Regions from separate parts of the Acidovorax sp. FG27 genome, predicted to be linked through region 1. Evidence: predicted binding sites of a transcription regulator. Region 1 holds the regulator's gene; the other holds the start of a gene.
What was found. The regulator NrdR, encoded in region 1, represses ribonucleotide reductase genes. The targets are predictions, from matches to a motif close to CACNANATNTNGTG.

Region 1 (14,579 bases):
ATGGCCGCCGGATCGGACCGCTATCTGCACCGCAGCCCGGCGCGCATGGGCCTGGGACTGTGGTGTTCTGGCCTCCCGGCTCGGCAACCGGGCCGGACTCGCCTGCCGCTCAGCGACGGGAGCGCCGCGATTTGGGCGCGCTCTTGCCCGCGGGCTTCTTCGCCGGCGCCTTGGCGGAGGCAGCACCCCCGCGCGCCGACCGGTCCTTGGCCGCTGCACCGCGGGAGCGCGAGCCACGGCCACCGCGGCCCGAGGCAGGCGCATCGTCCAGCGCCACGTCATCACGGGGCGACCGGGGCGCCTCACCGCCGCGCTCGCGCTGGGACTTCACGGGCGCGTAGGCCTCGCCGTCCTTCACCAGGCGGAAGTCGATCTTGCGGCCGTCGAGGTCCACCCGGCTGACCTGCACGTTCACGCGGGTGCCGATGGCATAGCGGATGCCGGTGCGCTCGCCGCGCAGTTCCTGGCGCGCCTCGTCGAACTTGAAGTACTCGCCCCCCAGCTCGGTAATGTGCACCAGGCCTTCCACGTACATGGCGTCGAGCGTGACGAAGATGCCGAAGCTGGTCGCGGAGCTGACCACGCCGGAATACTCCTCGCCCAGATGCTCGCGCATGTACTTGCACTTGAGCCAGGCTTCCACGTCGCGGCTGGCTTCGTCGGCGCGCCGCTCGTTGGCGCTGCAATGCAGGCCGGCGGCCTCCCAGGCCTGGACTTCCTTGGAGGGCGGCGGCGCCTCCTTACGCGGCTTGTTCGTGGGCGCGGCTACCCGGGCAGCCAGCCGCTTGGCGAGCTTGGCATGGGCTTCGCCCGGTGTCGGCAGCGCCGGGAGCCGGTACTTCGTGTTCCCCAGGATCGCCTTGATGACCCGGTGGACCAGCAGGTCCGGGTAGCGCCGGATGGGGCTGGTGAAGTGGGTGTACGCCTCGAACGCCAAGCCGAAATGGCCGCTGTTCACGGGCGTGTAGATGGCCTGCTGCATCGAACGCAGCAGCATGGTGTGGATTTGCTGCGCGTCGGGCCGGTCTTTCGTCGCCGTAGCGATGGCCTGAAATTCCGAGGGCTTGGGATCGTCCCCGATGGTCATGCCGACGCCCATCGCCTTCAGGTAGTTGCGCAGGATCTCCTGCTTTTCCGGCGTGGGGCCCTCGTGCACGCGAAACAGGCCTGGCTGCCTGCCCTGGGCGATGAAATCGGCGCTGCAGACGTTGGCCGCCAGCATGGCCTCCTCGATCAGGCGGTGGGCCTCGTTGCGCGTGCGCGGAACGATCTTCTCGATCCGTCCGTTGTCGTCGCAGATGATCTGCGTCTCCGTCGTCTCGAAATCCACCGCGCCGCGAACCTGCCGCGCCGCCAGCAGGGCGCGATACACGTCGTGCAGATGCAGCAGATCCTGAACGCGCGCCTTGCGCCTGGTGGCTTCCGGGCCCCGGGTGTTGGCCAGGATGGCGGCGACCTCGGTGTACGTGAAGCGGGCGTGGCTGAACATCACGGCCGGGTAGAACTGGTAGGCGTGGACCTCGCCCTTGGCGGTGACGAGCATGTCGCACACCATGCACAGACGCTCCACCTCGGGGTTGAGCGAACACAGCCCGTTGGACAGCTTTTCCGGCAGCATGGGGATGACGCGGCGCGGGAAATACACGCTCGTGGCGCGGTCGTAGGCATCGATGTCGATGTCGCTGCCCGTTTCCACGTAATGGCTCACGTCGGCGATGGCCACCAGCAGGCGCCAGCCCTTGGCGCGCCCCACCTTGGCGGGCTCGCAGTAGACGGCATCGTCGAAATCGCGTGCGTCCTCGCCGTCGATGGTGACGAGTGGAACGTCGGTCAGGTCGACGCGGTTGCGCTTGTCCTGCGCACGCACCTTGTCGGGCAGGGCCTTGGCCTGCGCGAGGCAGGCCTCCGAAAACTCGTGCGGCACGCCGTACTTGCGCACGGCGATCTCGATCTCCATGCCCGGGTCGTCGACCTCGCCCAACACCTCCTTGATGCGGCCCACGGGCTGGCCGAACAGCGCGGGCGGCTCCGTCAGCTCGACCACCACGACCTGGCCTGGCTTGGCCGAGCCGGTCGCGCCCTTCGGAATCAGCACGTCCTGGCCATAGCGCTTGTCTTCGGGGGCCACCAGCCAGACCCCGCTTTCCTGCAGCAGCCGGCCGATCAGCGGCTGCGCGGGCCGCTCGATGATCTCCACCACGCGCCCCTCGGGACGGCCGCGCCGGTCCTGGCGCACGATCCGCACCCGCACGCGGTCCTTGTGAAGCACTGCCCGCATCTCGTTGGGCGGCAGGTAGATGTCTCCTTCGCCGTCGTCACGCAGTACGAAGCCGTGACCGTCCCGGTGCCCCTGCACACTGCCTTCAATTTCTTCCGTTCCCGACGACGAATTGGTACCGGGGTTCAATTTTTTGATATACAATCTAAGTCTTTCCTGAAAGCCCAGGTGGCGGAATTGGTAGACGCACTAGTTTCAGGTACTAGCGAGTAACATCGTGGAGGTTCGAGTCCTCTCCTGGGCACCAAGTTTAACGAGAACCCGTCAGGGTTTCGAAAAGAAAAGCCGCTTTGTACGAAGCGGCTTTTTTATTTTCCGAAGCGGCCCGGGCGGGTGGTCTGATCGGCTCCGGCCACCGGCCGCGCAACGTCACAGACGCGATGCAGCCGTGGCTTCATCGATTTGCTTGAACAGGCAAAAAACTGTTCTATAATTCGATCTTTCCTGAAATGCCCAGGTGGCGGAATTGGTAGACGCACTAGTTTCAGGTACTAGCGAGTAACATCGTGGAGGTTCGAGTCCTCTCCTGGGCACCAAATGCAAAAAGCCGCTGTGAACACAGCGGCTTTTTTTTGCCCGCTCGAAGCCGGCAGGCACGAAATCCAGACGGCAGCCCGTGTGCAGGCGTGCAGGCGTGCAGGCGTGCAGGCGTGCAGGCGTGCAGGCGTGCGTGGCGGGCGAGCCGGGCTGGGCACGAGGACAAGGTCGACACCCTTGCGCCCTCGCCCGCACCACCCTGCCCTCTTGCCCCGTCCAAGGCATCGCGAGATGCCGGACGGGCGCTCGCCTCACTTGCGCAGCAGTGCCTTCAGCGCGTTCTGCAGGCGGCGCGCGGTGGCGTCGTCGCTGGCGCTGGCCAGCACGCGCGCGGCGTCCTGACCCCACGTCTGGATGGGCGCGGGATCGTTGCGGCGCGTGAGCAGCTGCAGCTGCAGGGCCCGGCGCTCGGACAGCTGTTCCGCCGGGGTCGGTACCTCTGCCGCCATCTCCAGACGCAGCAGCGACTGCGACGCATCGCCCGACGGAGCGGAAGACAGGGCCTGCGCCCACGCCGTGCGGGTCGCGGCATTGACCTGCCCGCCGAGTTCCTGCGCACTCGGCAGCAGGGCCGGGTCGCGCTGGCTCCACGCGGACAGCACCTGGGTCAGCGCCTCGCCATGGGCCTGCGCGGCCAGCTTGCGCAGCGCGGCCTGGGCATGCTCGATGGCGTCACGCTGGGCGCGGAACGCCGCGTCGCCCAGACGGGGGCCGCGGGCTTCAGGCCCATCGCCGCGGTCGCCGAAGCGTCCGCCGCGGTCCGCGCCAAAGCGATCGCCACCGGGGCGACCCGCATCGCGCGGGCCGCGCGCGCCCTCCCGGCCGCCACGGCCTTCGGGGCGGCCGCGACCGCCCGCCATGGCAGGCGCGTCTTTCTTCATGCCGGGACGGTCATCGCCGCGCACGGCCACCACGGGGCGCGGCGCCGGCTTGGGAGCGGCGGCCGCTTCGGGCGCTGCAGGGGCCTGCGCTTCGCCGTCGGCATCGGTTGCTACATTTTCAATAGCGCCAGGCGTAGATTCCACGAGCGCGGGGGCCGCATTGGGCTTCGAAGAAGCACCGGCGGCCTCCTGGTTCCCCTGGGCCTGGCTGCGCAGCGCGGCTTCCAGGTCGGCCATGGCCGTGCGGATGCGCTGGGCGTCGCCGCTGGCATTGGCCGCTTCCAGCGCCTTGGAGGCCTCCAGGACGGCGCGGTCGCGTGCGCTCATCTCGGTCGTGGCGCGTTCGCGGTCGGCGGTCTTGCGGTTGAACGCATCGTCGATCGGCTTGCGGAATGCGTCCCACAGCTTCTGCTCGTGCTTGCGGTCCAGCGGAACCGACTGGGCCTCCGCCTGCCAGCGCTGCTGCAGGGCCTTGACCGCGTCCACACGCAGGCTGGGCGCGGCGCCCAGCTGGGCGGCTTCCTCGATCATGGCCTGGCGGCGGGCGACGCTCTCCTTCTGGGAGTTCTCCAGCGGCGCGGCCGCTGCGGCGAATGCCTGCTTCCACTGCGGCTGCAGCTCCGCGAAGATCTTCTCGCCGACATGGCCGCCATCGCGCCAGCGGTCGCTGAACTGGTGCAGCGCTCGGTTGACGGCCTTCAGGTCGGACGCCATCGCGGGCAGCTGGTCCTGGGTCCAGGCCTTCAGCTCGTCGATGAGCGCGACCCGCTGCGCCTTGTGTTCGGCAGCATCGGCACGGACCTTGTCCAGCCACGCCTCGACCACCTTGTGCGCGGCGTTGCAGGCTTCGTCGAACTTCTTCCACAGTGCATGGTTGGCCGGTCCGCCCTGGTCGGCCTGTTTCCACTGGTCGCGCAGCTGGCGCAGGGTTTCCTGCATCTTGCGGCCGCCCAGCGCCTGGCCGTCGGGCCGCTTGAGCAAGCCCTCGGCGCGCGCCACCAGGTCTTCGCGGACCTGGTCGGCGCCCCAGCGCTGCCAGCCCTCGAGCTCACCGGCCGCCACCAGCGCGGTGTGCACGCGCTGCTCGAGCGCGCTGTCGATGTGCTTGCCTTGCGTCTTGAGCACGGCGCGCAGGGCGGCAGCCGCTCCGGCGCTGGCCTTGCCATGGCCCTCGGCGGTTTCCTGTTCGAGCTTGGCAAGCGCCTCGCTCACCGCCTGCACGGCCTTGTCGCGCACCTGCGGATCGACCTTCGGTTTGGCGGCTGGACGGGGCTCGCTCTTGGCGGCTGCCGCGGCGGCCTCGGAAGGCAGGCCCCGCGCCACGCGCAGTTCATCCGCCCAGACCGGAACCGATGGCAAGGGGGTGTTGGCGTCCTCGGCCGCCGCGGCGGCCTGCGCCACCGCCGGCTGGAAGGCATCCCACACCAGCAGCAGCTGCGCGCGCGAGGCGTCCAGCAGCGGCGGGAAGCGGGCCTCCACGCTCGGCCACGACGCATCGCCCGTCAGGGTCTCGGCCTGCTCCTGCCAGCGGCCGACGTCGGCGCGCAGCACTTCCAGCGCGGCCTGGGCGTCACGCCACGGCTTGGTGGAAAGCACCTCGATGCGCTGGGCCAGCAGCACCGCCGCCTCGCGCTGCACCTGCACGCGGTGCTGCAGGTCTTCGATGACCTTGATGCGCTCGGCCAGTTGCGCCTTCAGCGCCGACAGGGGCTCGCGCGACAGTGGCGCGCCGGCCTTGGCGGCGTCGCGCTGCCAGGCCATCGCGTCGGCGATATTGAGCTTGGGGGCCGCCAGCAGCGCCCGGGCCTTGTCGGCCCACTCGGCGGCGATGGCTTCCTGCCCCTTGGCACGACGCAACTCGTCGAGGCGCTCGCGCACGGCGCGCGCCGCGCCCTTGTCGCGGGCGCTCAGGTCCTTGAACACTTCCTGCAGCTGGTCTTGCTCGGGCTGCGTGGCCAGCCAGTCGCGGATGCGCGAAGCGCGTTCGCCGGAGGTAGGGGCAGAAAAGGCGCCGCCCGTCAGCGCATCGAGGGGATGCGGCTCGGAGGCCTTGGCCGGGGCCGGATTCACTTCAGGTGCGTCGGACATGGTGCTGCGGGAGGAAAAAGGGAACATGGATCCAGTAGGGAGGAAGGATGGCCGGCGGAACACCAGCGCCGACGGGCCGATTCGCGCCGGGAGGCGCGGCCCATCGAAAACGCTATTTTCGCCCGGTTTTGCCCTGTGCCGAAGGCGGCGTGATCGCCGCCGGTGGCGCAGGGTCATTGCGGCTATCGCCGTTCAGGGATGACAAGGCAGTTGGGGGCGCAGCGGCGCAGTGCAAGCGCGGGTCGGGCAGCAGCGCCACCACGCCCCGGAACGTACCCTTTTGGCCAACCCATTGCGCCGGTCGCAGGCCGCTCGGAGCGTGCGCCGCCCGGCGCTAACGCCGACCCAGACTCAACTCCGCCTGCGGCGCCCACCCGTCGCCGGAGGCATCCGGCCGGGGTGCCCCCAGGAACAGCCGGTCGGTCGGTATCGACCGTGCCGCCAGGTAGTCGCGCACCGCCACGCCCCGGGCGATGGCCAGGTTGCGCATGGCGTCCTGCGGCACGGGGATGTTGGCCAGCAGCAGGTTTTCCATCTCCTGCTGGGGCATGTCCTTGGCCATGCCGACCAGGTTGCGGGGCTTGGCGATGTCGGCGCGCCGATAGGCCTCGCGCAGCAGCGGCAGGTATTCAGCCTCGGTCACCGGCGCGACCTGGGCCGCCTCCTGGCCGGCCCGCGCGGCGGCGCGTCGTTTCTCGGACAACACCAGATCCTGCAGGCGCTGACGCTTCCAGCCCTCGCGCTCCGCCTCCAGCGCCGCCTCCCCGACCACCGTCAGGTTCAGCGCCGGCCGGTCGGCGAGCGCCTTGGCGACCGTATCGAGGCGGGCTTGCGCCGCCGGTTGCAGCACGGCGCTGCCGGGCGGGAAATCGACCTTGTCCAGCTCCTCGCCACCGCCGAATCCGCCGGTCAGCAGCGCGAACGGCGAGGTGACCGCCTTGACGATCAGGTTGCCCAGCACCTTCCAGATCAGCGACCCCACGCTGAACTGCGGATCGTTGAGCGAGCCGCTGATCGGCAGATCGACGTCGATCACGCCATTGCGGTCGGCCAACAGGGCCACGGCCAGCCGCACCGGCAGGCTCGCGGGCGCGCCTTCGATCGGTTCGCCGAACACCAGCTGGCGCAGCACCAGCCGGTTGCTGGCGGTCAGCTCCCCGCTCGGCAGCACGCGGTAGTTGACGTCCATTGTCAGCTTGCCGCGCTCGATGCCGTGGCCCGCGTACTTCACGCTGTAGGGCGAGAGCGCGGGCAGGTCCAGGTCGCGCATGCGGCCCCGGATGTCGAGCGCCAGCGGCTGGGCCAGCGGGTTGACCTTACCGCTGATCTCCACAGTGGCCGTACCTTCGGCCTTGCCCCGCAGCTCCAGGTCGGCCATGGGCCCATCGCCGCCGGCACCGGGCCTGGCCGACGAGATGGCACTCAGGCGACCCGCCAGTTCGCTGAGGTCGGCGGAATAGTTCGGCTTCACGAAGCGGTCGGAGAACTGCACGCTGCCGCCGCTGAGCGTGATCGGCCCGAAGGCCAGTACCGGGCTGTCTGCCGGCGCCGCGGGCTTGCCGCCCCGCTCACCCGGCGACGGTGACGGTGATGGGGACGCGCCCGCACCCGTGTCCGCCGGGGCGTTGGCGGCAGCATGTGGCCTGAAGGCGTCCTGCAGGTTGATGCGACCGTTTTCCTGCAGCACCACACGGGCGAAGAAGTCGGTCAGCGCGGTTTCCTGCACCTGCAGGGCCAGGGGGCGGCCGGGGAGCATGGCCAGATCGATGCCGCGCAGCCCCAGCGATTTCCAGCGCACGAGGTCGCTGCGCCCCGCCCCGCCCACCGAGGCCGTGGTGTCCGACGCCGTGCCGCCGTCGGTGGCCTCGGTGCCGCGCACCCGCAGCTCGTCCAGCGTGGCGTCGCCCCGCACGGTGGTGGAGGTGCCGCGTTCGCTCTGCGCCACCGCCAGTTCGCCCGAAAAGCTGCCCTCGGCACGGGCGATGCGCACGTTCAGCTGGTCTGCCACATAGGGCTCCAGCGCCTGCAGCGGCACATGGCTGGCCTGCACGCGGCCTTGCAGTTGCAGAGGCGCGGTGCGCAGCGTGCCCTCGTAGGCCACGCGACCCGGCTCGAATCGGCCGGACCCGACGCGGGCCGAGAAGGTGAGCGCCGACTGCGGCGCGGCACCCGCCTTTGCCAGCGGGGCGGCATCGCGCAGGCGGATCTGCAGCGACGACACATCGACCGCCACCGGCCGCACGTTCGAAGCGTCGCGGAACGCCACCGCACCGCCTTCCACGCTCGAGTCGGCCAGCGTGACCGTCCAGGCAGGGGACTGGGGGCCCTTCGGGGCGGGGCCGTCCGGGGCGGCGGCGGGTGCCGGCGCCAGCCAGTCCTCGAAGGCCCAGCGGCCGTCCGCATCGCGCGCCACATGGAAACGCGGCTCGGCCCAGGCCAGCCGGCCGATGCGTACCTCGCGCTGCGCGGGGCGCACCCAGGCGTCTTCGACGGTCAGGCTTCGCCAGTCCGCCAGGCGGCGCTGGCCCGGGCGCGGCATGCCAGCTTCGGCCAGCGTGGCGCCACAGCCTGCGCCGTCGCCGGCGCATGCCAGGGCGACATCCCGCGCGGACACCCTGGCGAGCCGGGCCAGCCAGGCGGAACCGTTCCAGGCCAGGCCCAGGTCGGCGTCGAGCGCCCCGCTGATGCGTGGCCGCAGGTGGGCCTGCAGATAGGGCGACGCCAGTGCCAGCGGCACCGACCGCAGCGACACCGCCGCAGATGCCGACGACAGCGTGGCCTGCCCCGCGAGCGCCAGCCGCCCCGCCTGGCCCGGCGCGGAATCACCCGAGAACTCGGCCTCGGCCTGGAAGTGCAGCGGCTCCTTCAACGGCCAGGCGATGCCTGAGCTGGTGAGGTTCACGCCACGGGCCTCCCACCGGGCACCGCCTGCGGCCTGGTCGGTCCAGCCCAGCCGGGCCTGGCTGAGCGAAGCGCGCTCCACCTGAATGCGCCAGGGCTCCCCGCTGGGCGCGGCGGCACGGGCACCTGGCGCCCCCGGCGACGCGGGCGGCCCGCCCCAAGGGACTGCGGCCGAGGCGCCCGCCGCCTCGCCAGAGAGCAGGTCCAGCGCGCCGTCGGCCCGGCGGCGCATCTCCACATGCACACCGAGGCCATCGACGGCGGCGAGCCGAACCCGGCGCTGCAGCGGCTGCACGCTGCCCAGCTGCACGTGCAATGCGTCGAACGCCACCGTCTCACGCCCTTGCCGGTCCAGCAGTCGGGCATCGTGCACGGTCGCCGTTCCGGAGAGGTCGACCGAAGGCTGCTCGGCTTGCTCGAAAGCCACCTGCAGATCGGCATCGAGCCGGCCGGACTGCAGCCGCAACGGCAGGCTGGCGGGCAGGTAGGGAGCCAAGGGAGCGAGGTCGAACTGCTGGATGCGCAAACGCACGTCGGCACGGTGATCGGCCGCGAACGGAGTTGCCTCGGCCGTGGTTTCGAAGGGGCTGCCGTTGAGCAGGAAGGCCAGCCGCGGCGTCACGGTGACCTCGCGGTGGGTCGGCAGGGTGCTGAGAAAGGGGAGCGCCAGGCGCAGGTCGCGCACCGACTGGGTCCGTCCGGCGACCCGGTCCTCGTAGTCGATCGCCCCGCCGGAGACCGACAGGTTGTACAAGGCCAGCCGGGCCGGGCCGTTGGATGCGTCCGGGGCCGATGCGCCCGGGCTCGAGGCCAGACGCTCGATCACGTCGTCGATGTCATGGCGGCCAGGCGCGACTTGCGCCCAGCGCACCACCGGCTCTTCGATGTCGATGGCGTCGATGACCGGGGCCAGCCTTACCAGGGACTGGATGGCCGCATCTATATAGAGGCGTCCGATTTCCACCTGGGAGCCGCTGCCGTCCGCCGTCGCCATCTTCACGCCGCGCAGCTCCAGCTCCAGCGACCACGGCTTGAACTCGACCGCCTCGACCGTCACCGCACGGCCCAGCCGTTGCGTGCCTTTTTGCTCCAGTTGCGCCTTCAGCACCACGGGAACCAGCCACCAGGCCAGCACACCCAGCAGCACGACGGCCGCCGCGGTCCAGCCCAGGGCTCGCAACACCCGCAGGGCCCATGGCGCACGGGAAAAAAAGAAGTTGGATGACAAGATGTTTCTGAACGAGGCGGCAGGAACAGGCATTCCACCAGAAACGCCCCCATGCACCTTGTAAAGAAACGAAAAAAAGAAAGCCCGGTGACGAAAGGATTCGTCACCGGGCTTGACGGCGGACACGAAGGTCCTCTGCCATCGATTTGCGTCCCCGAGATGAACGTCGGTTCGGCAGGAAGCAAGGTATTGCTTCCGAGGGTGGCCAGCCGGGACTCCTGCCGCAGGTCCATGGCGCTGAACGCCCTCGGACACGCTGCAGAAGCCCCTTTTGGCATGCCTGTCGCAACAGGCAATGCCACCTTACCCCGCACTCGGCACCCGCGCAAATGCTTTCGTCAATGGTCCGGGGCCCGTCCATTGACGACCGTTCCGCAAGGCCGCCAAAAGTGTGACAAACCCATGTCCAGGCCCCTGGTGAAAACCCTTGAATTTCGGCAAGTACTGTGATTTCCTACAGTTTTGTTATCATATATTGTTCTAAGAAACTGGTTTGTTAGTGTTGACCTAGCATTTAGAGCGCTCCTAGAATCCGCCAGCCCGAAATTCCGGGCTGGTTCAAACCCCCACTCCGCTGCCGACCCCGGCTAAGTCAGTTCGCATCCATCGACACGCTGCCGCGTGCGACGCGAACTCGATGGCGTACCAATCCAGGCGAGAAGCCTGGCAGCGCCCCCTGATCCCAGGAGGGTGCTTCACAGGTCTCGACTCAGAAAGGAAGAGCTATGACAGCGTCAGGAACATGGTTGGCCGGTATACGAACGTTCGTCTCCGATGTCACCGACGGCTTTCTGGAAATCACCCACAGCGGTTTCGCCCTCGTCGGGCTGGCCCTGGCCTTCGTGGTCATCACCCTGACGGCCCGGCCCGACCTGCGCGATGCGGGCGAAGCGCAGTTGCGCAACTGGCTGCAGGCCCGCCAGGTGGCGATGCTGGGCGCACCGGTGGAGCCGGGCGCCAGCGAACGCGCCACCGCCAGCAACCCGAAGGATCTTCCTAAGGAGCAGGCGGCCGTCGCGTACTGGCTGAGCAAGAAGTACCGCGTGGCGCCCGAGCCGCTGGCGGTGCTGGTGTCCGAGGCCTACGACATCGGCTCGCGCACCAAGCTCGACCCGACCCTGATCCTCGCCATCATGGCGGTGGAGTCGAGCTTCAACCCGTTCGCCCAAAGCTCGGTGGGCGCCCAGGGCCTGATGCAGGTGATGACCCGCGTGCACACCGACAAGTACGACAACTTCGGCGGCCACTTCGCGGCCTTCGACCCCGTGTCCAACCTGCGCGTGGGCGTGAAGGTGCTGCAGGAATGCATCACGCGGGCGGGCTCGCTCGAGGGCGGACTGCGGCACTACGTGGGCGCGGCCAACCTGCCCGACGACGGCGGCTATGCGGCCAAGGTGCTGGCCGAACACTTCCGCCTGCGCCAGGTGGCCGCGGGCCGCTCGGTGCCGCTCACCACGCCCCAGCCGATGGCGCCGCCGCCACCCGCCATGCTGTCCACCAAGGCGCCGGCATCGGCTGCGCCTGCCGCCCCGGCCTCCACGACCGGCACCACGGCCACGGCGGCGCCCGAGGCGGCACCGGCCAACGAGAAGGTCGCCCTGCTGACGGGCGCCGAGGGCTGATCCCCCGCGCCCAGGGCCATTGGCGGCTCGGCTACACTAGCAGGGCACGCGACTGGCGATAGGCGCGGCGACCTTTTTCGGGGCGCCGCCGCTGACGTGGAATCCGGCAGGAGGCACCTCCTGTGACCACTGGGAAGCGTGCCGCACCGATCTCGTCGCCGTGCGTTCCGCCGTTCGCCTGGGCAGCCCTTGTTGCAAGGGACACAAGTCATAGGACTGCCACGCCATGTACCAACGCCATATCCTTGTCGAACAAGCCGATCCCGAAGTGTGGGCGGCCATCCAGGCGGAGAACGTTCGCCAGGAAGAACACATCGAGCTGATCGCCAGCGAAAACTACGCCTCGCCCGCCGTCATGGCGGCGCAAGGCTCGCAGCTCACCAACAAGTACGCCGAGGGCTACCCGGGCAAGCGCTACTACGGCGGCTGCGAAAACGTCGACGTCGTCGAGCAACTGGCCATCGACCGCGTGAAGCAGCTCTTCGGCGCCGATGCCGCCAACGTGCAGCCCAATTCGGGCTCGCAGGCCAACCAGGCCGTGCTGCTGGCGTTCCTCAAGCCTGGCGACACCATCCTCGGCATGAGCCTGGCCGAAGGCGGCCACCTGACTCACGGCATGCCCCTCAACATGAGTGGCAAGTGGTTCAACATCGTCTCCTACGGCCTGAACGACAAGGAAGAGATCGATTACGACGCGCTGGAAGCCAAGGCGCGCGAGTCCAAGCCCAAGCTGATCATCGCCGGCGCCTCCGCCTACAGCCTGCGCATCGATTTCGAGCGCTTCGCCAAGATTGCCAAGGAAGTCGGCGCCATCCTGTGGGTGGACATCGCCCACTACGCCGGCCTGGTGGTCGCGGGTGAATACCCCAATCCCGTGCCGTTCGCCGACGTGGTCACCTCCACCACGCACAAGAGCCTGCGCGGCCCGCGCGGCGGCATCATCCTGATGAAGGCCGAGCACGAGAAGGCGATCAATTCCGCCATCTTCCCCGGCCTGCAGGGTGGCCCGCTGGAACACGTGATCGCCGCCAAGGCCGTGGCCTTCAAGGAGGCGCTGACGCCTGAATTCAAGGCCTACCAGCAGCAAGTGGTGAAGAACGCCAAGGTGTTCGCCGAGACGCTGATCGCGCGCGGTCTGCGCATCATCAGCGGCCGCACCGAAAGCCACGTCATGCTGGTGGACCTGCGCGCCAAGGGCATTACCGGCAAGGTGGCCGAAGCGGCCCTGGGCCAGGCCCACATCACCATCAACAAGAACTCCATTCCGAACGACCCGGAAAAACCGATGGTGACCAGCGGCATTCGCGTGGGCACGCCCGCCATCACCACGCGCGGCTTCAAGGAAGAGGAAACCCGCATCACCGCGAACCTGGTGGCGGACGTGCTGGAGAACCCGCACGACGAAGCCAACCTGGCCGCCGTGCGCGCCAAGGTGCATGCGCTGACCAGCCGCTTCCCGGTCTACCGTTGAAGCGCGACCGACGCGCCGCCACCGCCCGCCCGCGATGAAATGCCCCTTCTGCAGCCACGCCGAAACGCAGGTGGTGGAGACACGGGTTGGCGAGGACGGTGATTTCGTGCGGCGCAGGCGCCAATGCGGCGCCTGCGAAAAGCGCTTCACCACCTACGAGCGGCCCGAAGTCAACTTCCCCACCATCGTCAAGAAGGACGGACGGCGGGTGGACTACGACCGCGCCAAGCTCACCGGCTCGTTCACGCTGGCGCTGCGCAAGCGGCCGGTCAGCACGACCCAGATCGACAGCGCCATCGAGCGGATCGAGGAAAAGCTGCTCAACCTGGGCCAGCGGGAGATCTTCTCCAACCGCATCGGCGAGCTGGTCATGCGCGAACTCAAGAAGCTCGACAAGGTGGCCTATATCCGGTTTGCGAGCGTCTACCGCAGCTTCGAGGACATCGACGACTTCCGGGCGATGGTGGACGAGGTGCGCAAGTAGCCATCCGGCCGGCAGGCCGTGCGCACAGGCTGCGCACGTTACCCGCCGACGTGGCTTTATGCCGGCGCCTACCTTGGCCGAATTCGGCTCATGTCGAATGCTATTTTTTTGATAGCTACCAGCGTTTATTCCTCGGGCGCTTGCAGCCTATTTGACTGCTAGTCCACCACGAACTGCTGATAGCGGATGGCCGCCCGGCAGGCCGATACCAGGCAGTGAACCGTTCGCCTCGCGCTTGCCGAACGGCTGGCAAGCCCCTTGCCCTGGCTTCGACAAGCTCAACCCGAAAACGGACTTGTATCCACCGACCGGCATGGGCCCGGCAGGCGGGTCAGGCGCAGACAGGGCCGCGCCCTCCCCGGCCTCGCCTTGCCCTGCCTGCGACTCAGGAGCGCGACGCCTTGATCGGCGCCACCGCCGCCACCACGTCACCGCATTGGGCACGGTGCCGCAGCGCATGCTCCATCAGCACCAGCGCGAGCAGCGCCTCGGCGATGGGCGCGGCGCGGATGCCGACGCAGGGGTCGTGCCGGCCCTTGGTGATGACCTCGGTGCTCTGGCCATGCACGTCGATCGACTCGCGCGGACTGATGATCGAGCTCGTCGGCTTGATGGCGATGGTGGCCTCGATGTCCTGGCCGCTGCTGATGCCCCCCAGGATGCCGCCTGCGTTGTTGCTCGCGAAGCCGTCCGGCGTCAGCGAATCGCCGTGGGTGGTGCCGCGCTGGGCCACACTGTCGAAGCCCGCGCCCATCTCCACCCCCTTGACCGCGTTCAGCCCCATCAAGGCATGGGCGATGTCGGCGTCGAGCTTGTCGTAGAGCGGCTCGCCCAGGCCCACCGGCACGCCGGTCGCCTGCACGCGCAGCCGTGCGCCGCAGGAATCGCCGGCCTTGCGCAGCGCGTCCATGTAGGCTTCCAGTGCCGAGACGTCGGCAACGGGCGCGAAGAACGGGTTGTGCGGCACGTGGTCCCAGCTCTCGAACGGAATCGGCAGCTCGCCGATCTGGGTCATGCAGGCGCGGAACGCGGTGCCGTACTTCTCGCGCAGCCACTTCTTGGCGACGGCGCCAGCCGCCACGGTGGGCG
Region 2 (14,579 bases), 750 kb from region 1:
GAACGCCACATCCGGCTGGCGTCGGACTCGCACAGCGGCATTCCCCTGCTCGCGCTGGAGCGGCTCACTTTCCGTTTCGTCACGGCCGGGTTCGCCCTGCTGTCGGCCACGCTGATCGCCGGCTGGCTCTTCGGAGAGGTGCTTTACGGGCGCGCGTGGCGATGGGACCACAAGGCCGTCTTCTCGCTGCTGTCCTGGGTCACCTTCGCCATCCTGCTGGCGGGCCGGTCCCGCTTCGGATGGCGCGGACGGGGTGCGGTGCGGGTGCTCTACACCGGCGCGGCACTGCTGCTGCTGGCCTATGCCGGCTCGCGCTTCGTGCTCGAAGTGGTGCTGGGCCGCACGCTATGAAGTACCTTCTGCTGGCCGCCCTGCTGCTGGTCGCCTGGGCCATCTGGCGGCACCAGCGGCGCAGTCCGCCCCCTGCGGCCACGCGCCGCCCGCCGCCTGCACTGCCCGTGGACCAGATGGTCGCCTGCGCGCACTGCGGCACGCACGTTCCGCAGTCCGAGGCGCTGATGGACGGCCCCCATGCCTACTGCAGCCCACAGCACCTGCAGCGGGGCCCCGCTTGAGAGCGCCGCCCGCCACGCCGTGCTGATGCAGTCACGCCCTGGTACCGCCGACGGCCCATTCCTGCGCCTCTGGCATGGTTTCCTGACGGGCCGCGTGATGGTGGCGCTGGCGCTGCTGTTTCTGCAGGGCCTGGGCGCCGCGTTGAACCAGATCCACGAGCCCGTGCTGATGGCCCTCTGCGTGGGGTACCTCGTCGCCACGGCCGCCTTGCGCATCTGGGCCCACCACGCACCGCCCCCGCCGCAGGCGGGTGCGCACTGGCTCCCATCGGTCGGCGTCGATCTGGCGATGTTCACCGCCATGCAGACGCTGCACGTGGGCGCGATGAACTTCGCCCCGCTCTTCGGGTTGCCGATCCTGATGGCGGGCGTGATGGGCACGCTGACGCTCGCCCTGGGCACGACGGCGGCCGCCACGCTGCTCACGCTGGCCGGCGTCTGGTGGATCGGAGAACAATCGGGCGGGGACCTGACCCAGCGCTACCTGCAGGCAGGCCTCACCGGCACGGGCTACTTCGTCGTCGCCTACCTCGTTCACCAACTGGCGACGCGGTTGATCAGCGTGCAGCAGGCCGCCCAGCAGAGCCAGATGGCCGCGCGCGCGCAGGAAGCGGTGAGCGCTCGCATCATCGAGAACCTGGCGGATGGGGTGCTGGTGCTCGACCGTGACAACGTGGTGCGCATGGCCAACCCGGCGGCGCTGCTGCTGCTCGGCCATGAGGCGCCGCTGGCCGTGCCCTTCGCCCTTGCGGCCACCGAAGACTGGGCGCCCCTGCGCACGCTGGCGCGGCGCACCTTCGGGCACGAGCAGCCGCAGTCTGCGGACGTGGACATTCTGCAGGCCGGCCAGAGGCCGCTGGGGCTTCGCGTGCGCACCTGGCTCACGTCCAACCCCGGTGACGCGCCTTCGTCCAGCGGCGGCCAGCCGCTCTGCGTCATGTTCCTGCACGACCTGCGGGAGATGGAAGCTCGCCTGCGCACCGAGAAGCTCGCCGCCATGGGCCGGATGTCCGCCGCCGTCGCGCACGAGATCCGCAACCCGCTGGCGGCCATCATGCAGGCCAGCGCCCTGCTGGAAGAAGACCTGAGCGAACCCACCCACCGCCGCCTGGCCCAGATGGTGCAGCAAAACGGCGACCGGCTGGCGCGCATCGCGGAAGAGGTGCTGGACATCGCGCGGGTGCAGCACCAGATCAGCCACGCGCCCGCGGCCGTGCTGGCGCTGGACGATGTGGTGGCCCAGGTCTGGAACGACTGGCGCGCGCAGGACCCTGCCCGGCGCGTCGCCCAGCTGTCGCTCCAGGCCGCCGACATGCAGGTCGAATTCGATGCCGACCACCTGCGGCGGGTGCTGGTCAACCTGCTGGACAACGCGCTCCGGTACATGGGCCCCCACGCCGACTCGCTCTTCCTGGAAACGTCCATGACGTCGGCGGGCCACCTGAGCCTGCAGGTGTGGAGCGACGGGGCGCCGCTGGACAAGTCGGTGGAGCGCCACCTGTTCGAGCCGTTTTTCTCGTCGGAGAGCCGCTCGAGCGGCCTGGGCCTCTATATCTGCCGCGAGCTGTGCCATCGCCATGGCGCCTCGATCGGCTACCAGCGCTCGTCGCGCGAACTGGCCGGGCGCGGCACCGTCAGCGGCAATGCGTTCATCGTGAGCTTCCGCAAGGCCGTGCGGCCGACCTCCGGCAAGACCCCGCTGTTTGACACAATCGTCGTTTGACGCCCCCTGGAACCATGAATCCCGCTGCCTCCATTCTTGTCATCGACGACGAGCCCGACCTGCGGACGCTCTACGAGCTGACCCTGCTGCGCGAGGGCTACCGCGTCGAGACCGCGGCCAGCGTGGCCGAGGCGCGCGAGCAGCTCAGCGCCAAGCGCTTCGACGCCGTCATCACCGACATGCGGCTGCCCGACGGCTTCGGCATGGAGCTGTTGCAGGACCTGCGCAACCAGAACCGGCGCGAGCGCTGCGTGGTCATGACGGCTTACGGTTCCGCCGAGAACGCGGTGGAGGCACTGCGCTGCGGCGCGTTCGACTACCTGACCAAGCCGGTGGATCTGCGGCAGTTCCGCTCCGTGGTCGCCTCGGCGGTGCAGGACCCGGGCCACACCACCGCCCTGCGGGTGGCACGGGGCGCCGGCGCCCCGCGCCTGGCAGGAGGCGCGGGCGACGCCCACAAGCCGACCTACGCGCTGCAGCGCCTGGTCGGCGAGTCGGCCGCGATGCAGGACGTCAAGCAGCGCATCGCCAAGGTCGCCCGCAGCATGGCGCCCGTCCTCATCCGGGGCGAGTCGGGCACCGGCAAGGAACTGGTCGCACGCGCCCTGCATGCCAGCAGCCAGCGCAACGAGGGCCCGCTGGTCGCCGTGAATTGCGGAGCCATTCCCGAAAACCTGCTGGAAGCCGAGTTCTTCGGCGCCCGCAAGGGGTCCTACACCGGCGCCTCGCAAGACCGCGACGGCTACTTCCAGGCCGCTCGCGGCGGCACGCTCTTTCTCGACGAGATCGGTGACCTGCCGCTCGCGATGCAGTCGAAGTTGCTGCGGGCGATCCAGGAACGTTCCGTGAGGCCGCTCGGCTCGACGCAGGAAGAGCCTGTCGACGTGCGGATCGTGAGCGCCACTCACCGCGATCTGGCAGCCGACGTTCAAGCGGGCCGTTTCCGGCAGGATTTGTACTACCGGCTGAACGTCATCGAACTCATGATTCCGCCGCTGCGCGAGCGGCTCGAGGATCTGCCGGCGCTGTGTGCCGCCTTGCTGAGCCGCATCGGACAGGAATCCGGCAGCCCGGTGCCGCGCCTGACGGACGACGCGCTCCGGCAGATCGCGCGCTACCCGCTCACCGGCAACATCCGCGAACTGGAAAACCTGCTGCATCGGGCGGTGGCGCTGAGCGACGGGCAGGACCTGGTGGTGGAAAGCCCGGCATCGTCCGCGCCCCCCTCCCACCCGCAGGAGGCCCAGCCCCTGCAAGCCCCTTCTGCCGCCGAGGGCGACAGAGCGGCGCCAGCAGCGGATGCGGCAGGCGTGCCGCCGACCCTGCCCCACGACCTGCAGGCCTGGCTGGACCAGCAGGAGCGCGAGATCCTGGTGCGGGCCCTGAAGGAGACCGGCTTCAATCGCACGGCGACGGCAGCGCGCCTGGGCATCAGCCTGCGGCAGATCCGCTATCGCATCGAACGGCTGAACATCGCCACGCCGCATGCGAGCGAGGGGGCCGACGATGGCCTCTGAGCCGGCGCCCACCGACCACCTCTGGGACGGCGGCTGGTATCTACCTGCGCGGCGCTGCATATCGCCGAACTTCGGCCCCCGGTCGGAGGGCGCGGTCATCGACCTGATCGTGGTGCACTCCATCAGCCTGCCCCCCGGTCAGTACGGCGGTCCGGCCATCGAACAGTTGTTCACCAACACGCTGGACTGGGACGCCCACCCCTACTTCCAGTCCATCCGCGGGCTGCAGGTGTCGGCCCACTTCCTGATCCGCCGCGACGGCACGCTGCTGCAGTTCGTCGATGGCCTGCAGCGCGCCTGGCATGCCGGCCCCTCCGCCTACCGGGGCCGCAGCAATTGCAATGACGATTCGATCGGCGTGGAGCTGGAAGGGCTGGAGGGTCTGACTTTCGAAGCACCGCAGTACGACACCCTGGCGACGCTGTGCGGCCACATGGCCGAGCGGTTTCCCATCGCGCACGTCGCTGGCCACGAGCATGTGGCGCCCGGGCGCAAGAACGATCCGGGACCGGGGTTCGATTGGGCGCTGCTGCGACGCCGGCTGGGCTGGCCGACTGCGTCTTTTCCAGCAGGTTGACCAGCCGACCACGGGGCGTTCCCGTCAGTCGCGCATCCGGGGCCGAACGCGCGTAGGAGAAGAACGCCAGCTGCATCGCGGTCGTCTGTGCGAACGCATCTTCTGAAGCGCGAACGCTTTTTTCCCTCTGAACTGCTGCGAGAATAGCGCCCCCGTCCCCGGCGCAAAGGTCGGGGCATGCGCCTGAAACCGTCGGTTTCTGACCACAAACGCGCAATGCCCCTACCGTCACGAAACACTACATGTAGTGTCTTGCGCCACCCCCACACCCCAGATATAGTGTTGGCAGGCACTTGCTGCCACTCCATTTCGCGCGCCATGCGGCACCTTTGCTGCCCGCATGGCCCTTTCTCCCCGACAGCCACAGAGGATCCGATGCAAGCTGCGCTGAACACCCCCGCCCTGGACGCCAACCGCCCCCCTTCGTCGTCGCCCGATGCCGACGAAAACACCGGTCTGCCCACGCAAAACACCCTGTCGCACTACCAGATCATCCGCCGCAACGGCGCGGTGGTTCCGTTCGAGCCGCAGAAGATCGCCGTGGCGTTGATGAAGGCGTTTCTGGCCGTGCACGGCACCCAGGGTGCGGCCTCGGCCAGCGTGCGCGAAGTGGTGGATGCGCTGACCCAGGCGGTGGTGCGCGGCCTGCTGCGTTCGCGCCCCAACGGCGGCACGTTCCATATCGAGGACGTGCAGGACCAGGTCGAGCTGGGCCTGATGCGCGGCGGTCACCACGAAGTGGCCCGTGCCTACGTGCTCTATCGTGAGCGCCGTGCCCAGGAACGCGTGCACCACCAGGAAAAGCTCGCTCCCGCCATGCCCGCGCTGCGCGTGATCGACAACGGCCAGCGCGTGGATCTCGACATCCTGCGCCTGCACCAGCTCATCGAATCCGCCTGCGCCAACCTGGGCGCCGACGTGCAGGCCGCGCCCATCGTGGCCGAGACGATGCGCAACCTGTACGACGGCGTGCCCATGGACGAGGTCTACAAGGCCTCCATCCTGGCCGCGCGCACGCTGATCGAGAAAGATCCCGACTACACCTACGCCACCGCCCGCCTGCTGCTGCACACCATCGTGCGCGAAGTGCTGGGCCGCGACGTGGCTCCGGCCGAGATGGGCGACGCCTACCAGTCCTACTTCCCGACTTTCATCCAGAAGGGCGTGGACAACGAACTGCTCGACCCGCGCCTGCTGGAGTTCGACCTGGTGCGGCTGGGCAAGGCGCTCAACGCGCAGCGCGACCTGCAGTTCGACTACCTGGGCCTGCAGACCCTGTATGACCGCTACTTCCTGCACGTTCGCAAGGACCGCATCGAGCTGCCGCAGGCGTTCTTCATGCGGGTGGCGATGGGCCTGTCGCTGAACGAGTCCGACCGCGAAGCGCGTGCCATCGAGTTCTACGAAGTGCTGTCGTCGTTCGATTTCATGTCGAGCACGCCCACGCTGTTCAACAGCGGCACGCTGCGCTCCCAGCTGTCCTCCTGCTACCTGACGACCGTGCCGGACGACCTGGACGGCATCTACGAGTCCATCAAGGAAAACGCGCTGCTCTCCAAGTTCGCGGGCGGCCTGGGCAACGACTGGACCCGCGTGCGCGCCCTGGGCTCGCACATCAAGGGCACCAACGGCGAATCGCAGGGCGTGGTGCCTTTCCTGAAGGTCGTCAACGACACGGCCGTGGCCGTGAACCAGGGCGGCAAGCGCAAGGGCGCCGTGTGCACCTACCTCGAAACCTGGCACCTGGACATCGAGGAATTCCTGGAACTGCGCAAGAACACCGGCGACGACCGCCGGCGCACGCATGACATGAACACGGCCAACTGGATCCCCGACCTGTTCATGCGCCGCGTGATGGAAAAGGGCACCTGGACCCTCTTCTCTCCGTCCACCGTTCCCGACCTGCACGACCTCTTCGGCGCCGAATTCGAAAAGGCCTACGTCGCCTACGAAGCCAAGGCCGCACGCGGCGAGATCAAGCCATCGCGCACGGTGCAGGCCACCGACCTGTGGCGCAAGATCCTCACGATGCTGTTCGAAACCGGCCACCCCTGGATCACGTTCAAGGACGCCTGCAACGTCCGCTCGCCCCAGCAGCACGCCGGCGTGGTGCACTCGTCCAACCTCTGCACCGAGATCACGCTCAACACCAGCGATACCGAGACCGCGGTCTGCAACCTCGGCTCGGTCAACCTGATGCGCCACCTGAAGGATGGCCAGAACGGTCGCGAGCTCGACCACGCCAAGCTGCGCAAGACCATCTCGACGGCCATGCGCATGCTCGACAACGTCATCGACATCAACTACTACGCGGTCGAGAAGGCCCGCGTGTCCAACATGCGCCACCGTCCGGTGGGCCTGGGCCTGATGGCGTTCCAGGACAGCCTGTACGAGCTGGGCATTCCCTACGCGTCGCAGGACGCGGTGGAATTCGCCGACCGGTCGATGGAAGCCATCTGCTACTACGCCTACTGGGCCTCGACCGAGCTGGCCAAGGAACGCGGCCGCTACGAGAGCTACACCGGCTCCCTGTGGGACCGCGGCATCCTGCCCATCGACAGCCTGAAACTGCTGGAAGAAGCGCGCGGCGGCTTCGTGGAAGTGGACCGGTCTTCCACGCTGGACTGGGATGCCCTGCGCAAGAAGATCGCGGCCGACGGCATGCGCAACTCCAACTGCGTGGCCATCGCGCCCACGGCCACGATCTCCAACATCGTCGGCGTGGACGCCTCCATCGAGCCCTCGTTCGGCAACCTGTCGGTGAAGTCGAACCTGTCCGGAGAGTTCACGGTCATCAACGCGTACCTGGTGCGCGACCTCAAGCGCCTCAAGCTCTGGGACGACGTGATGGTCATGGACCTCAAGCACTTCAAGGGCTCGCTGCATGCCATCGACCGCGTGCCGCAGGAAGTGAAGGCGCTCTACTCCACGGCCTTCGAAGTCGCTCCTTCGTGGCTGGTGGAGGCCGCCTCGCGCCGCCAGAAGTGGATCGACCAGGCGCAGAGCCTGAACATCTACATGGCCGGTGCATCGGGCAAGAAGCTGGACGACACCTACAAGCTCGCGTGGATCCGCGGCCTGAAGACCACCTACTACCTGCGCACGCAAAGCGCCACCCACGTCGAGATGAGCACGGTGAATACCCGTCAGCTCAACTCCGTCGCATCGGGCAGCGAAGGCAACGGCCAGGCTGCGGGCTCGTCCGCCGCTGCGGCACCCAGCGCGCTGGAAGCCGCAGCAGCGGCGGCGCAGGCCCAGGCCGCCGCGCTGCCCGCCACCGATGTGAAGTTCTGCGCCATCGACGACCCCACCTGCGAAGCCTGCCAGTGATGTGCCGCCATGCACCGCGAACCGCCAAAAACAGCGGCGCGGTGCATGTGCTGTAGAGCAACAAAAAACACGGCAGCACCCCGTGCAGCGCTTTCCATTTTGCAGCGCTGCTTCCATAATCAGAGCACTGGAAAATCTATGCTGACCTGGGACGAAGAAGTCAAGCCCTCATCGCAAAAACCAACGGACGGCGGCCTGCCCGGCTACCGTCCTGCAGAGCCCTCCCCGAGCACTGCTGCGCATCCGCAAACTGCCGGCACCGCGCAGCCTTCCAGCACCCCCGTCGCACCCGTCGCACGCCGTGTGAATGCGGCCGACAAGCGCATCATCAACGGCCAGACCGACGTCAATCAGCTGGTGCCGTTCAAGTACAAGTGGGCCTGGGAAAAGTACCTGGCCACCTGTGCCAACCACTGGATGCCGCAGGAAGTGAACATGACGCGCGACATCGCGCTCTGGAAAGATCCGAACGGCCTGACCGAGGACGAGCGCCGCATCGTCAAGCGCAACCTCGGCTTCTTCGTCACCGCCGATTCGCTGGCCGCCAACAACATCGTGCTGGGCACGTACCGCCACATCACCGCGCCCGAATGCCGCCAGTTCCTGCTGCGCCAGGCGTTCGAAGAGGCCATCCACACGCACGCCTACCAGTACATCGTGGAGTCGCTGGGCCTCGACGAGAGCGAGATCTTCAACGCCTACAACGAGGTCGCGTCGATCCGCAACAAGGACCAGTTCCTGATCCCCTTCATCGAAGCGATCATGGACCCCGACTTCAAGACCGGCACACCCGAGACCGACCGCACCCTGCTGAAGTCGCTCATCGTCTTCGCCTGCCTGATGGAAGGTCTGTTTTTCTACGTCGGCTTCACGCAGATCCTGGCGCTGGGCCGCCAGAACAAGATGACCGGTGCCGCCGAGCAATACCAGTACATCCTGCGCGACGAGTCGATGCACTGCAACTTCGGCATCGACCTGATCAACCAGCTCAAGCTCGAGAACCCGCACCTCTGGACCGCCGAGTTCAAGGAAGAGATCAAGGGCCTGTTCCTGCAGGCCGTCGAGCTGGAGTACCAGTACGCCGAAGACACCATGCCCCGTGGCGTGCTGGGCATGAATGCCTCGATGTTCAAGGGTTACCTGCGCTACATCGCCAATCGCCGGGCCACGCAGATCGGCCTGGAAACGCTCTTCCCCAACGAAGAGAACCCTTTCCCCTGGATGAGCGAGATGATCGATCTGAAGAAGGAACGCAACTTCTTCGAGACCCGTGTCATCGAGTACCAGTCCGGCGGCGCGTTGTCCTGGGACTAGCATCCCGGTATTCCAGGCCATGCACCTTCTTCCACGCCCCTCGACAGTGCGCCTCGCGGATCGCACTGGCCTGGGGCGTTCCCGCGTTCATGGCCATGGGGCACTGCCCATGGCCATGGATCACTGCGTGCCCAATGCAGGCATGAAGTGCTCTTTGTCAATCGACCCAAGGAGAAAATGATGGCAACTGCGAAAAAACCGGCCGCCGACAAGGCTGCTTCGACCAAGACGACCTCCGCTACCAAGAAGGTGACGGCAGAAAAGAAGACCACCGCGACCACCGCCAAGAAGGCCGCGCCGGCCAAGAAGGCGGCAGCGCCTGCTGCCAAGACTGCGATCAAGGCCACCACGGCTACCAAGAAGGCTGCGACGACCGCCAAGGCCGCACCGGCCAAGAAGGCTGCTGCCTCCGCGACGAAGGCCGCTCCTGCCAAGAAGGCCGCAGCCTCCACCAAGAAGGCTGCCGCACCGGCGAAGAAGGCCGCCGCTCCTGCCAAGAAGTCGGCCGCGCCCGCCAAGAAGGCCGCCGCACCGGCGAAGAAGGCCGCTGCCGCCAAGAAGGCTGCGGCACCTGCCAAGAAGGCCGCTGCGCCTGCCAAGAAGGCCGCTGCACCAGCGAAGAAGGCCGCTCCTGCCAAGAAGGCTGCAGCACCTGCCAAGAAGGCTGCAGCACCTGCCAAGAAGGCCGCCGCCCCCGCCAAGAAGGCCGCCTCGTCCAAGCCGGCAGCCACCGCTGCAGTGAAGAAGACCGCCGCCGCTCCTGCCGCCAAGAAGGCCGCGGCGCCCAAAAAGGCCGCCAAGGCGCCCGCCCCCGCAGCGGCAGCCCCCACGGCGCAGACGACGCTGAACCCACAGGCAGCGTGGCCGTTTCCTACCGGCGGCAAGCCGTAAGCAACGACGAGACCTCAGCGTCTTTGAACACCCGGTGCCTGCACCGGGTTTTTTTTCGTCCGCCTGCGGCCCAGGGGACGGGCGGGCCGGATGAACGGTGGCCCGGCCACGGGCGACCAGCGATCAAGCGAGGGCGCCAGCGCCGTCGGCCCACGACTCCACGGAGAAATCGAGTGTGTAGTTCTGCGGGCCGCGCTGCGCGATCTTGAGCGCGCCTAGCCGGTTGCCTAGCGCCGCGCACCGGCTCAGCGGCCAGCCGCGCTCCAGGCCGAAGAGCAGAGCACCGCGCCACGCGTCGCCGCATCCGGTGGGATCGACCACCGCCGCAGGCTCGACGGCCGGAACCACCGTGTGTTCGCCCTGCTCCCACACCTCGCAGCCCTCGGCACCCAGCGTGACCACCAGGCCACGCACCTTGCGCGACATGTCGGCCAGACTCCAGCCGGTGCGCTCGCACAGCATCTTGCCTTCGTAGTCGTTGACCGTCACCCAGCTCGCCTGCTCCACGAAGCGGCGCAGCTCTTCGCCGTTGAACATGGGCAGACCCTGGCCCGGATCGAACACGAACGGAATACCCGCCTGCACCAGCTGGTCGGCGTGCTGCAGCATCGCATCGCGGCCGTCGGGCGCGATGATGGCGAGCTTGACCTCGTCGTCGGCCTCGATGCGGTGGCGGTGCGCCTGCATCATCGCGCCTGGGTGGAAAGCCGTGATCTGGTTGTTGTCGCGGTCGGTCATGATCAGGGCCTGCGCGGTGTAGGTGTCCTCCACCTGGCCGACGTGGCGGGTATCGACGCCCAGCTCTTGCAGCCGCTGCAGGTAGTCAGAACCGTCCGTGCCCAGCATCGCCATGGGGCGGGGGTCTCCGCCCAGCAGCTTCAGGCCGTAGGCGATGTTGCCGGCGCAGCCGCCGAAATCCCGGCGCAGCGAGGGCACCAGGAACGAGACGTTCAGGATGTGCAACTGTTCGGGCAGGATCTGCTCGGCGAAGCGTCCCTCGAAAGTCATGATGGTGTCGAACGCCAGGGAACCGCAGATCAGGGCAGCCATAGAAGAAGAAGTCCAGTCAGAAAAAATTCAAGGATAGAAGGCCAGCAGGCGGTAGCCGGCGACCCGCGCCGCGTCGGCCTGCACGGTCAAGGGCAGCGTGCCCGTCCATTCGCCGTGGGCCGCCAGTGCGGCGGGAGCCCCCATTTCGTCGGGGCGGATCACGCGGCGGATCACCGGCTGGTCCTGGGCGTCTGTCAGCGTCAGTTCCAGCGCCGGCATGGCCAGGGCTATGGCGCTGCGATTCTTGAGCGACAACTGCAGCTGGAACGCGCCGTCGGTGCGCCCCTTGGTGAACGAAGAACTGTCGATGACCACGTCGGCGATGCTGCGGGGCGGCGCCAGGGTGCAGCCCAGCGCACCACAAACGGCCTGCAGCGCTGGGCGGGCCGAGGGGACCAGCGCGGCGACCCGGTCACGCTCCCGCACCACCATCTGCAATGCCAGAAAGACCGCCAGCAGCAGCACGACCGAAACCAGGGCGATGCGCACTGCGGGGCGCTGCCAGACGGCCTGCCTGCGCGCCACGCGGATGAAGCCGGGCTCCTGCTCTGCCGTGCTGCTGCTGACGGAGGGCGCCGTGGCCCCGCGTGCTGCACGCGTCTGTGCACGCGCATGCGCGTCCGAGGACGCGGGGGGCGGTTCGGCCTGGGAGCTGCCAGGCCCGTCACCCGGATCCGCCTTGCGCAGCAAGCCCGCGCCGGATACATCGTCGCCATCGACGGAGCGGGCGGACAGGACCGGGCCGGCATCGGCGGCTGCCTGCGCTTCCAGCGCCACCATCGTGTCGAGCGGGTCCGCGGCCCACGGCGCCTCCGCGCCTTCCACCACCTGGGCCATCGGCTCCTCGCCGGCGTGGCCGCTGGCCGCCGGGAGGTTGCCACCGTCCAGCTCCAGGTCGTCGGGCCAGCCAGAATCCCGCAGTTCGGCAAAGGGCAGTTCGTAGCCCCCTGAATCCGGGGCCGAGGCATTGGATAGCGGTGGTAGCGGTGCCTGCGCAGCCCGCACCGGCGGGACGGGCGTGGGCGCGGTTTCGGCAGCCGGCGCGGCAGACGGGTCGGGAGGTGGCGTGAACGCTGCCGCAGCGGGTGGATCGACCGGTACGTCGACAGGCGCGGCGGCCGGCGGGTCATGGCGGGTGCGCCAACCGAAGGGGTTCAACGGCTCGAGATTCCACGCGGGCGCCTCCGCAGCCTGCGCCCGCCGGGATGCGGACAAAAAGGCGGGCACTTCCGGGGCCGGTGTTGCCGTGCCGAGGTCAGTCTCCGCGAGCCCCGAGGGCGACGGGGCGGCCTCTGCATTCGCAACACCCACATCCGCACCCGCACCCGCACCCGCGCCGTCGCGCGCTTCATCGGCCACGGCGGATCGGGCACTGCCCCAGACTTTCACGCCGCCCGCAGCGGGCCAGGCCCCTTCCATCGCCGGCGCGGGCACGACGTTGTCAGGCGCTGGCGCCTGGTGGGCGCCCGGCCCCTGCGCGGGCGGCGTCGGCCACTCCGGCAGCAGGGGCTCGGCCGGCGTCACCTGGAGGTTCGAGGCCGCGTGGAAAACTTCCTTGCACTGCCCGCAACGCACCCAGCCGTCGGATATGCGCAGCTGGTCCGCGACGACCTTGAAGGTCGTTGCGCAGGAAGGGCAGCGTGTGATCTGGCTCATCGGCTGAGGATTGTAGGTGCGCACTTCGCGCACGCCGCCGCCAGGCCGCCCGGGGATGTCGGCGCCGCGCTCAGCGCCGGGCCGTCATGAGGATCCAGCCGTCTTCCGTGTCCGCCACCTCCAGCGCGACATAGGGTGCATAGGCCTGCTTGAGCTCGTCGGCCTGCCGCTCCAGGATGCCGGCCAGCACCAGGTGCCCACCGGGCGCCACATGGCCGCACAGCAGCGGGGCCAGCACCTTCAGCGGCGTGGCCAGGATGTTGGCCAGCACGGTCTGGTAGCTGCCCTGCGCCCGGTCGGGCAGGCCGGCGGCTAGCTGTACGCCGTTGGCCTCGGCATTCTGCAGGGTGGACTCGACCGCGGCGGGGTCGATGTCCACCGCGTCGATCGCCTGCGCGCCGAACTTCGCCGCGCCGATGGCCAGGATGCCGGAGCCGCAGCCGTAGTCGAGCACCCGGCCGAGCGCATAGGCAGAGGGCTGCCGCGCGATCCAGCGCAGGCACATGCGGGTGGTGGGGTGCGTGCCGGTGCCGAACGCCAGGCCCGGGTCCAGACGGATGCTGCGCACGGCGGCCTCGGGCAGCTCGTGCCAGGTGGGCACGATCCAGAAATCGGGCGTGATCTCGACCGGCGCGAACTGCGATTGCGTCAGGCGCACCCAGTCCTGGTCGGCGACGGGCGTGACGCCCAGCACCCTGCAGCCCTCGAAGAAATCCTGGGCCTCGAGCAGCTGCCGCGCCTCGTCGGCCGCCGCCTGGTCAGGGAACAGCGCCACCACGCGGCTGCGCTGCCAGCCGTCCTTCGGGGGGGGCATGCCGGGTTCGCCGAACAGCGCCTGCTCCGCATCGGTCTGCGCATCGGCGTCTTCCACCGACACGCTGAGCGCTTCCAGCGCGTCGAAGGCGTCGCTCACGGTTTCCACGCGGTCTTCAGGGCACAACAGGCTCAGTTCAAACATCTCGGCACTCCTTGGGGCGAACCCCGCAACAAAAATGCTGGCGTCCGTCGCCGGAGGCCAGCATGGCAATGATCGCTCAGTCCACCGTCTCAGCGCTTGTGATGCGCCAGCCACTCTTCCAGGTAGTGGATGTTGGTGCCGCCCGTCGTGAACTTGGCGTCCACCATCAGTTCGCGGTGCAGCGGAATGTTGGTGTTGATGCCTTCGATCACCGTCTCGGACAGGGCCGTGCGCATGCGCGCCAGGGCTTCTTCACGCGTGTCGCCGTGCACGATGATCTTGCCGATCATCGAGTCGTAGTTCGGCGGCACGTAGTAGTTGGTGTAGGCGTGCGAATCGACCCGCACCCCCGGCCCGCCCGGGGCGTGCCACGTGGTGATGCGGCCGGGCGACGGGGTGAACTTGTACGGGTCTTCGGCGTTCACGCGGCATTCGATGGCATGGCCGCGGATCTCGATCTGGCGCTGGGTGAACGGCAGCTTCTCGCCAGCGGCCACCATGATCTGCGTCTTCACGATGTCCACGCCCGTGATCCACTCGGTCACCGGGTGCTCCACCTGCACGCGGGTGTTCATCTCGATGAAGTAGAACTCGCCGTTCTCGTACAGGAACTCGAACGTGCCCGCGCCGCGATAGCCGATCTTCTTGCAGGCCGCCACGCAACGCTCGCCGATGCGCTCGATCAGCTTGCGCGGAATGCCCGGCGCCGGCGCCTCCTCGATCACCTTCTGGTGGCGGCGCTGCATGGAGCAGTCGCGCTCGCCCAGGTAGACAGCGTTGCGGTGCTTGTCCGCCAGGATCTGGATCTCGATGTGGCGCGGATTCTGGAGGAACTTCTCCATGTAGACGGCCGGATTGCCGAACGCGGCGCCCGCCTCGGCCTTGGTCATCTGCACGGCATTGACCAGCGCGGCCTCGGTATGCACTACGCGCATGCCGCGGCCACCGCCGCCGCCCGCCGCCTTGATGATGACCGGATAGCCCACCG

Region 2: ABWV53_RS13180 (ribonucleoside-diphosphate reductase subunit alpha) is a predicted target of NrdR. The motif match lies at 4,629-4,642, and genes of this name have one in related genera.

What each region holds. Positions count from the first base shown of each region.
Region 1 covers NZ_BAABVY010000009.1:614,940-629,518, forward strand. Annotated here, with positions in the region: gene rnr (ribonuclease R) at 110-2,422, opposite strand; tRNA gene ABWV53_RS09820 (tRNA-Leu) at 2,441-2,525, shown strand; tRNA gene ABWV53_RS09825 (tRNA-Leu) at 2,730-2,814, shown strand; gene ABWV53_RS09830 (DUF349 domain-containing protein) at 3,067-5,811, opposite strand; gene ABWV53_RS09835 (DUF748 domain-containing protein) at 6,119-9,913, opposite strand; gene ABWV53_RS09840 (lytic transglycosylase domain-containing protein) at 10,639-11,535, shown strand; ZMP/ZTP riboswitch at 11,574-11,726, shown strand; gene glyA (serine hydroxymethyltransferase) at 11,762-13,006, shown strand; gene nrdR (transcriptional regulator NrdR) at 13,041-13,490, shown strand; gene aroC (chorismate synthase) at 13,876-14,579, opposite strand, start outside.
Region 2 covers NZ_BAABVY010000009.1:1,365,159-1,379,737, forward strand. Annotated here, with positions in the region: gene ABWV53_RS13155 (cytochrome C assembly family protein) at 1-351, shown strand, start outside; gene ABWV53_RS13160 (PP0621 family protein) at 348-575, shown strand; gene ABWV53_RS13165 (two-component system sensor histidine kinase NtrB) at 601-2,298, shown strand; gene ABWV53_RS13170 (sigma-54-dependent transcriptional regulator) at 2,313-3,815, shown strand; gene ampD (1,6-anhydro-N-acetylmuramyl-L-alanine amidase AmpD) at 3,805-4,392, shown strand; gene ABWV53_RS13180 (ribonucleoside-diphosphate reductase subunit alpha) at 4,768-7,722, shown strand; gene ABWV53_RS13185 (ribonucleotide-diphosphate reductase subunit beta) at 7,861-9,036, shown strand; gene ABWV53_RS13190 (hypothetical protein) at 9,217-9,927, shown strand; gene ABWV53_RS13195 (carbohydrate kinase family protein) at 10,051-10,977, opposite strand; gene ABWV53_RS13200 (DUF3426 domain-containing protein) at 11,005-12,666, opposite strand; gene prmA (50S ribosomal protein L11 methyltransferase) at 12,704-13,591, opposite strand; gene accC (acetyl-CoA carboxylase biotin carboxylase subunit) at 13,681-14,579, opposite strand, start outside.